2 regions of the Kitasatospora sp. NPDC087314 genome follow, and region 1 is predicted to be linked to the other one. Evidence: riboswitches for the same ligand, from Rfam matches in the RefSeq annotation. Region 1 holds a riboswitch; the other holds the start of a gene.
The links. A riboswitch is a leader RNA that binds a small molecule or an ion and turns the genes downstream of it on or off. The one in region 1 is predicted to bind cyclic di-AMP.
Positions count from the first base shown of each region.

Region 2: linked by a shared signal. The riboswitch ahead of ACIO5E_RS04855 (hypothetical protein) and the one ahead of ACIO5E_RS04010 (transglycosylase family protein) in region 1 are both predicted to bind cyclic di-AMP.

Region 1 covers NZ_JBIUYE010000002.1:19,883-24,513, reverse strand. The annotation lists gene ACIO5E_RS04025 (glycoside hydrolase family 13 protein) at 1-340, shown strand, start outside; gene ACIO5E_RS04020 (LacI family DNA-binding transcriptional regulator) at 366-1,385, shown strand; gene ACIO5E_RS04015 (hypothetical protein) at 1,467-1,667, opposite strand; gene ACIO5E_RS04010 (transglycosylase family protein) at 1,905-3,200, opposite strand; cyclic di-AMP (ydaO/yuaA leader) riboswitch at 3,187-3,349, opposite strand; gene ACIO5E_RS04005 (hypothetical protein) at 3,780-4,631, opposite strand, start outside.
Region 2 covers NZ_JBIUYE010000002.1:224,651-229,281, forward strand. The annotation lists gene ACIO5E_RS04850 (hypothetical protein) at 1-615, shown strand, start outside; gene ACIO5E_RS04855 (hypothetical protein) at 650-2,101, opposite strand; cyclic di-AMP (ydaO/yuaA leader) riboswitch at 2,104-2,270, opposite strand; gene ACIO5E_RS04860 (esterase/lipase family protein) at 2,449-3,795, opposite strand; gene ACIO5E_RS04865 (MoaF-related domain-containing protein) at 4,005-4,334, shown strand; gene ACIO5E_RS04870 (alpha/beta hydrolase) at 4,456-4,631, opposite strand, start outside.

The DNA.
Region 1 (4,631 bases):
CGGCGGGCCGTCCTGGCTGCCGCAGCCGACCGAGTGGGCTGCGCTGAGCGTCGAGGCGCAGGCCGGCGACCCGGAGTCCACCCTGGAGCTGTACCGCAGCGCGCTCGCCGTCCGCCGCTCCCAGGCCGACCTCGGCGCCGGGACGGACGTCGAGTGGCTGGACGGCCCCGAGGGCACCCTGGCGTTCCGCCGCGGCTCCTTCGTCTGCACGGTGAACACCACGGGCGAGCCGGTCCGGATAGCGGCGCCCGGAAAGCTGCTGCTCTCCTCGGTGGAGCTGGTGGCGGACGGCGACGAGACGGTGCTCGCACCGGACAGCACCGGCTGGTGGGCGGTCTGACGTGGTTGCAATAGGCTCTGGGACCGTGACTACGGCGCGACTCTCAGACATCGCGGCGCAGGCGGGGGTCAGCGAAGCCACCGTCTCCCGCGTACTCAACGGCAAGGCGAACGTCTCCGCCGCCACCCGGCAGACCGTGCTGGCGGCGCTCGACGTGCTCGGCTACGAGCGGCCGACCCGACTGCGCCAGCGCAGCGCCGGCCTGATCGGGCTGATCACGCCGGAGCTGAGCAACCCGATCTTCCCCGCACTGGCCCAGGTGATCGAGCAGGTGCTCAGCCGGCACGGGTACACCCCGGTGCTGTGCACCCAGACCCCGGGCGGGTCGACCGAGGACGAACTGGTCGAGATGCTGGTCGACCGGGGCGTGGCGGGCATCGTCTTCGTCTCCGGGCTGCACGCCGACTCCACCGCCGACCACGACCGCTACGCCCGGCTGACCGGGCGCGGGGTGCCGTTCGTGCTGATCAACGGCTACAGCGAGCGGATCGACGCGCCGTTCATCTCGCCGGACGACCGGGCCGCGATGTGGATGGCCGTCCAGCACCTGGCCGAACTCGGGCACGAGCGGATCGGGTTGGCCGTCGGACAGCGGCGGTACGTCCCGGTGCTGCGCAAGATCGAGGGCTTCACGGCCGCGATGCGCGAGGTGCTCGGGTTGGGCGGGGAGGAGGCCGAGAACCTCGTCCACCACACGCTGTTCAGCGTGGAGGGCGGGCATGCGGCGGCCGGCGCACTGCTCGACAAGGGGTGCACGGCCATCGTGTGCGGCAGCGACATGATGGCGCTCGGAGCGATCCGCGCGGTGCGCCAGCGTGGGCTGTCGGTGCCGCAGGACGTGTCGGTGGTCGGCTTCGACGACTCGCCGCTGATCGCCTTCACCGAGCCGCCGCTGACCACGATCCGCCAGCCGGTCGAGGCGATGGCCACGGCGGCGGTGGACGCGCTGCTGGAGGAGGTCGGTGGAAACGCGGCCCAGCGCGGGGAGTTCATGTTCCAGCCGGAGCTGGTCATGCGCGGGTCCACGGGGGCCTGCGCGCGCTGAGCGTAGACGGAGGACGGGCGAACGGGCCCCGGAGAGCGGTTGCTCTCCGGGGCCCGTTTCTCGTGTCGCGGGTGCGTCGGGTCAGCCCTCGTGGTCCGTGGAGGGGCGCTGGGGGAGCCGCCGGCCGTCGAGCGCGTCGCCGGTCCGGGTCTCGGTGCGGCGGCCGCGGGCCAGGTAGTCGCGCAGGACCAGTTCGACGGCGTCCTGGGGGCTCTTGGTGCCGGAGAGCATCATCGCGTCGATGGCGAGGTTCGCGTCGAGTGTGACGGTGACCTGGGTCATGGTGACTCCTCCTCTGGTGCGGAGCAGCAGCATGCCCGCTGGCGCGGGGTTTGACCATGGCCCCTGGTCGTCAGGGGGGCGGGATGCGCCGGAGCCCCCGGAGGAGCGACCAGACTCTCACCGGGGGCGGGCGACGGCTGACAGATGACAGATGATGAAATCTGTTATCTGTTATCTGTTATCTGTTATCTGTCAGCCGTCATCTGTCACCTGTTCCTTGTCGCTCGCCCGTCGTCCTCAGACCCGGCCGGCGAAGTCCGGGGCCCAGTTGGCGACGGTCTGCAGGCGCACGCCCGAGCTCGGGTTGGCGGCCTCGACGTACTGGCCGCCGCCGATGTAGATCGCGACGTGGTAGACGCCGGAGTCCTTGCCGTTGTTGGACCAGAACAGCAGGTCGCCCGCCTGCAGGCTGTCCAGCGAGACGTGGGTGCTGGCGGCGGCCTGGTCGGCGGCGACGCGCGGGACGGAGACGCCCGCGGCACGCAGCGCGGCCTGGGTCAGACCGGAGCAGTCCCAGCCGCCGTTGCCGGTGCCGCCGTAGACGTAGGCCTGGCCGACCTTCGACTTGGCGAAGGTGACCGCGGCGGCCATGCTGCCGGTGGCGGTCTGGGCGGGAGCCTGAGTCTGCGCCTGGGCGGCCGGCTTCGAGGCCGGGGCCTGGCTCTGCGCGGCCGGCTTGGCGTTCACGGCACCGCCGTTGGAGGTCTGGCCGGACTTCTGCGAGCGGTCGAACCAGGTGAAGCCCGAGCCGGACTGGTCGGGCTGCGCCGACTGCTGGGCCGCCTGGCCGCCGTCCTTGAACGACAGGCGCTGGCCCGGGTAGATGGTGTCCGGCCCCTCGGTCAGGGTGCCGCGGTTGAGCTCGTACAGCCGCTGCCAGCCGCCCTGGACGTTGTTCTTGTCGGCGATCGAGGACAGCCAGTCGCCGGCGGCGACGGTGTAGTCCCCGCCCTGGGCCTGGGCGTTGCCCTGGGCCTGCGCCTGGTCCTGGGCCGGCGCGGCCGGCTTCGAAGCGGGCTTCGTGGCGGGGGCCTGGTCCTGCGCCGGCTTGGCGGCCGGGGCAGCGGGCTTGGTGGCCGGCTTGGCGGCGGTCGAGCCGGTGGTCGAACCGGCCGCGGTGTCGACGGACGCCGCGGCGCCGCCCTGGGTCAGGCCGGCCTGGACGGAGCACACCGGCCAGGCGCCCGGGCCCTGCGAGGCGAGCACCTTCTCGGCGACGGCGATCTGCTGGTCCTTGGTGGCCTGGTTGGCCTGCGGGGCGTACGCGGTGCCGCCGAAGGCGGCCCAGGTGCTGGAGGTGAACTGCAGGCCGCCGTAGAAGCCGTTGCCGGTGTTGATGCTCCAGTTGCCGCTGCTCTCGCACTGGGCGACCTTGTCCCAGGTGGCGACGGAGGCGGCGGAGGCGGTGCCGGAGGTGAGGCACGGGATGCTGAGGCCGACGCCCGCGACGCCGATGGCGGCGATCACGCGTCGGGTGCGGCTGGACAGACGGGTGCCGTTGGTGGGCAGCATGAAGACGCGGTCCTCTCCCACGCCTGCGAGGTGAGCTGTCGGATTCGGGCTGGAGTTGCCCGGCCGCGCTGTGGGCGCGGCTTCACCCCTAGCCCTGAACCGTTCCGAAGAGCGGTCCGGGGCGACTTACCTGTGGGTCCCCCGCTCCTGCCGTGATGCGTTTTCGCGCTGCCAGGACATCCGACGGCAGGACTCGGCGTCGCGGATGAACTGGGTCCGTGTGGCCACGAACGGGGAGCACGTTAAGCAGACTTAAGTTCAAACTGCAAATACCTGTGATGCACATCACGGTTTGGTGGGAGGTGACATTTTCACAGCCCATCGTGATCGTAAATGACCGTTTTCCGGCAACGTCGCTATGGGTGTACGCAACTGTCTGAGCTTCAGGGAGTGGGTGATGGCACGTCGGGTCGCATGAGGGCGTAGGCGCGGGGGAGGGGCGTGAGTGCGTCTCGACAGCCGGGAAGTGCACCAAGCGGGGGTGGGCAAATGTGAACAGAACGGACATCGCTCTCATTCGCCCCTTAACTCCCGTACGGGACAAGCTGAAAGGACCCGGAACGCTACCGTCCCGGGCCCTTTCGGTGCGCGTGGTGTCCGTTACTGGTCGGCAGGCCCCTCGGCGGCGGCGTGAGCCGCGTGGGCGGCGCGACCGGCGTGAGTGCCCTCGGCGGCCGCCGCCTCCGCCTCTGCGGCGGCCTCGGCCTCCGGGGAGGGTTCGGGCAGCGCGGCCAGGTAGGTGGAGGCGATCAGCTGGCCGACCGTCGGGTAGGCGCCCAGCGGCGCGGCGGACGGGCAGCCCGTCTCCTCGGCGGCCGCGGCGAGCAGCTCCGAGTCGGCCTCCGGCCCGATCACCAGCGGGGCCAGTGCCGGGCGCTGGGAGCCGGTCTCCTTGAGGTGGTTGACGGCCGCGGCGACCGAGCCGGGCACGTCGAGCGCGGCGGGGACGACCGGGACGGCCAGTCGGGCCGCCAGCAGGACGCCGGTGATGCCGGCCGCCGCGGCGGCGTCCTCGCCGCCGACGGTGGTGAGCACCACGCCGTCCGCGGCGGTCGCGATGGCGAACAGCCGGGCGCGGTCGGCCCGGGCCAGGCCGGCCTCGGACAGTCGCACGTGCACGGCCTCGGCGAGTAGCGGGTGCGGGCCGAGCACGTCGGTGACGGGGGCTCCGTACTCCGCGGCGAGGGCGTGAAGTTCGGTCAGGAATCCGTGCGGGCCGGGTACCAGCGGCACCAGGACCGGTGCGGGCAGGCCGGCCTCGGCGGCCATGGCCAGCAGTTCGGCGACGGTGTGCTCGTCACCGCCGGTGCTCTCGGCGCCGTTGCCGGGGAGGTAGCCGACGGCGGTCTGGACGCCGCCCTGCTCGCTGCGGACGATCGACAGCAGCTCCTCGACGACCGAGCGGGACTCGGGCCCGGCGGTCGCGGGCACGGCGAGCACCAGGGCCGGGGA
Region 2 (4,631 bases), 200 kb from region 1:
GGCCACGCGGCGCTCGGCAGTTCGGTGTACGGGGACTCGACGTACGGGGACTCGACGTACGGGGAACCGGCGCGCCGGGGGTTCGGCGGGGCCTGGTTCGTCGCGGCCGTGGCGGCGGGTTGCGCGGTGGCGACGCTGGCCGCCGGCCCGTCCTGGGCGCTGCGGCGGCCCGAGCCGCGGCCGTCGGTGGACGTCAGCGTCGCCGCCACGCCGTCGCACTCCGACCTGAAAGTGGTCCGGATGGACCCGGACGCCGCGCCGCCCGGCGGCACCACCACCGTCCACGCGTTGGTGGCCAACGGCGGCCCGGACACCACCGCCTCGCCGTTCACGGTTCTGGTCACGCTGCCGAACGGGGTGACGCCGGAGGGCCCGTACTTCCCGTCCGACTGCGAGGTGCTGCGGGATGGCCGCGAGGTGCGGTGCGTCTTCGGGCCCGGACTGCCCCCGCTGCGCACCGCGACCGCGCTCGTGCCGGTCCGGCTGGACCCGGGCCTGCCGGTCGGCCGGCTCGGTGGCGGCGCGGTCGCGGTGCACAGCCCGGACGATCGGAGCAAGGGCAACAACCGGCAGCCGTTCGACCTCACGGTGGTCGAGACGGCTGCCGGTTCCTGACCGGGCCCGGCCGGCGGTCACCGGTACGCGGTGGTTACCGGTACACGCGGACGTAGTCGGCGGCGAAGGTGATCGGGGCGGTCCCCTGCGGCGCGGGGTGGTACTGCCCCGCGCCGACCGACAGGTTGAGGATCAGGTACGCCGACCAGTTGGCGCCGACGCCCTTGCCGTCCGAGAAGACCTTGACGCCGTTGACGTACCAGTCCACCGAGGTGGCACCGTAGTACGTCCCGATGGTCACCCACTGGTCCTTCGCGATCGCGCTCGCATCGGCGTAGTACTTGGGGTTGCCGGGGTTGACGTGGTTGGTCAGCTCCAGCAGGTTCGGGTTGTCGGGGTGGTACTCGAAGGAGTCGACCTCCCCGTTGCCGTTCTTCCAGGTCCAGAGGGCCGGCCAGGCGCCGGAGCCGGACGGCAGCTTGACCCGGGTCTCGGCGTAGTCGCCGGTCTTGACCTGGAAGCCCTCGCTGGAGCCCTCGGTGGTCAGGAAGCCGGTGTTCCAGGCCTGCTTGCCGTTCTCCAACGTGCTGCCGCTCGGCGCGGCGGTGAAGGTGGCGACCCCGTTCGCGACGCTGACGTTGTTCTTGTTCAGCCAGTCGAGCTTGTTGTCGTCCGGGTTGTGGTTGCCGTACTTGTACGAGCTGGTCTTGTCGCCGACCCAGCGCGAACCCCAGCTGATCGGGCCGTTGAACTCGTCGGACCAGGTCAGCGACTTGCCGGCGACCGGGGAGCCCGGGGTGCTCGGCGACGGACTGGCCGTGGCGCTCGGGCTGCTCGTCGGGGAGGGCTTCGGGGTCGGAGTAGCGGTCGCGGTCGGAGCCGGGGTCGGGGTCGGGGTCGGCTTCGGGGTGGCGGTCACAGTCGGGGTCGGAGCCGGGGTCGGAGTTGAGGTCGGCTTCGGGGTGGCGGTCGCGGTCGCGGTCGGAGCCGGGGTCGGAGTTGAGGTCGGCTTCGGGGTGGCGGTCGCAGTCGGAACCGGGGCCGGGGCCGGGGTCGGGGCCGGGGTCGGGGTCGGCGCCGGGGCGTCGGATACCACGAGCTGCTGCGAGGGCAGGTTGTGCCAGGCCCCGCCGAGGTCCTGCCAGAAGCCGAACCGGGTGTACGTCCCGGCCGGCAGGGTGCGCGCGCCGCTGGTGAAGTTCAGGCCGCTCGGGCAGATCCGCGCGTTGGAGGCGTTGCCGGGGAAGTCGAGGTTGGCGCCGGACGCGTCTCGGACGCCCACGCCGACGGTCTTCGCGGTGAAGCAGGCCGAGGAGCGCAGGGTCAGCGAGGCGGTGGTGGCCTTGTTCGCGACCATGGTCGCCGGGGCCAGCCGATCCTGGGTGACGGTCGGAGCGGCGGCGGCCTGGGCACCGGCGACGGCCGGCAGGCCGAACAGTCCGGCGCCGGTGATGGCGAACGCTCCGGTGGCGGCGAGGGCGGCGCTGCGGCCCCGGTGGGAGGGACGGGCGTGACGCGGCGCGCGGCGACGGGCAGGCTGGTGCATGGGAGTGTCCTCTGCGACGCCTGCGAGGTGAGCTGTCGGATTCGGGCCGAGGTGGCCCGGCCGCCGGTGGAAGCGGCTTCACCCCTAGCCACGGCCCGCACGCGGGAGCGTACGGGCCGGGCGCTGACCTTGGTTCCCCCGCTCCCGTCCGCCGTGGTGCTCGATTGCCGACCGGCGGGTGGACAGGACTCGGCGTCCCGGCGGTGGAGTCCGCGAGAGCGGACGACCGTTGCAGGCTAGGCAAACCGTCCGTGAACGGACAACCCGGCCGGGCCGGTTGTCGCACAGCTCACAGTGGTGTCGATCAACGACGCTGTGTGGTGGATCAGTTGGGGTCGATCAAGGGATCAGTCGAGCCAGCCGTCGACCTGGCTCTCGGCCTCCGGCGCCCAGGCGAGTTCCAGGTGGTTGAGACCGGCGAGCAGCCGGGTGCCGCCGATCGTCGCGACACCGGTGGTGTCCAGGGCGCTCGCGGTGAACACGATGCCGTCGCTGGGCCCCCGGTTCTCGTTGAGCACGCCCGGGATGTCGGCCGACCCGCCCGCGAGCAGGTAGGTGCGCACCGACGCCGGCACTCCGGCCTGCTGCAGCGGCGCGATCAGCGACCCGGCGTCGATCGCCGCCTGGATGCCCTGGCCGGAGGTGTAGAAGCCCTGGCCGCCGTAGTAGGTGGTCCACCAGTCCTGGGAGGTACCGTCCACCCCGTACCGGCCGTCCCAGCGGGCGAGCAGCTGACGCTGTCCCGGGTAGCAGTCGTAGCCGCCGGTGGGCAACACGCCGAGGCAGGGCTGCGCGGTGTACGTGCCGTAGCAGGTCATGTACAGGTGCGGGGACGGCGCGTTGGCGGTGCCGCCGCAGGCCGGCCAGGCGGCCAGGTCGAAGGACCAGCCGTGCGCGTACACGTAGTCGAGCCCGCCGTTCGGCCCGCCTAGGGTGATCAGGCGGCGCACGTCGCCCGCGTACGCCCTCCCCCACGACGGGCGCACCGAGGACACGTACGCCCGGGCGGCGACCTCGCCCTTGCTCCACGCCACCACGTCCACCTGGGAGACCCCGAGCCGGGCCTGGATCAGCGCGACGGCGTCGCCGACGGTCTGCGCCTGGAGCAGGTTGTCGCCCTGTTTGTGGGCGAAGCCGATGGCGAACACCCGGTGGCCGGTGCCGGCGAGGTACTGGGCCAGGCCGGTGGACGGGCAGGCGGAGGCACCGCAGGTGCCGCTCTCGGCCGGGTTCGCCCAGGCGCGGTCGGCGTTGTCGTTGGCGCCGTGGACCAGCAGGACGGGGGTCTGGCGGCCGCCGGTGTCCCAGCCGGTCGCGGAGTACAGCAGGAAGCGGCCGGAGTAGGGCTCGCCGGTGCCGCCGAAGTACGTCCGGCGGGCGCCGTCCTGGTCGCCGCGACCGTCGGCCGGGTACTGCTCGGCGCGGAAGCCGGGGGTGGTGTCGAGGTAGCGCTCGACCTTGGCCCACCCGTTTCCGGGGGCGGGGAAGGTGGCTTCCAGGGCGAGGGGGGCGGCGGCGGCTTGGGCGGCGGCGGTCTGCGCGGTAACGGCTCGCGCGGTGGCGGCCGCTTGGGCGGTGGTGGGGGTGCCGAGCAGGAGGGCGGCGAGGGTGAGCAGGACGGCGGACAGCGCGGTGGGGGTGCGGCGCGGGGTGCCGGGTCTCGTGGGGGTGGCGCTCGTGGGGGTGCGTCTCATGGGGGTGGACGGTAGGACCGGCCCGCGGCGGGCGCCCAGATGCCGGTCACACACCCCGGAGGCCGGCACGGTGGCGGCCGGTGCCGTGGCGCACTGCCCACGGGCGCGCCCGCTCGGCTCACCGGGTCGGATAAATTGGAGGTCCGACATCTTCCGCAGTGCACAAGACCGCCGTGCACGGCCTCACGGAAACGAGGTACCGCCCCACCATGACCGCGCCCCTGCCCGCCTTCGCCGGCCGCACCTACCTCTTCCGGGCCGACAACGGCGCGGCCTTCCGCAATACCTACTCGGCCGACGGCCGGCGGCTGCGCTGGGAGGGTCTCGGCGAGTCGGCGGGCCAGTGGGAGGACGTGCTGCTGCACGTCGCCGAGGTGGCGCCGGAGATCTACTTCATCAGCTGGACGGAGCAGAGCGGGATCACCGTCAGCCACGTCATGGACCTCGGCCGGCTGACGGTGCGCGCCTTCTGGACGTACGAGGGCGAGGGCGGCCGGGTCGGCGAGTTGCACACCGGGACGCTGGAGCGGGTGGTCTGAGCCTCGCCGCTCCCGCGCCCCGGGGCTGGTCCCCCGCTGTCGGCCTTGTCTGCCCGTTGATCCGCTCGGATCCGCCAGATCCACTGGGTCCGCCGGGGCCGCTGGAACGGCTCGGGTCTGTTCAGACGGTCTGGTTCGGCACCTTGAGGTGCTGGGACAGCCACTCCAGCGAGGACGGCAGCAGGGCGCTCCAGGTCTCGAAGTTGTGGCCGCCGTTCTCCAGCATGCTGTAGGAGACCTTCATCGGGGCCTGCACCGCGTCGACGAAGGCCTCGGTGTCGTGCCGGTAGTTGCCGT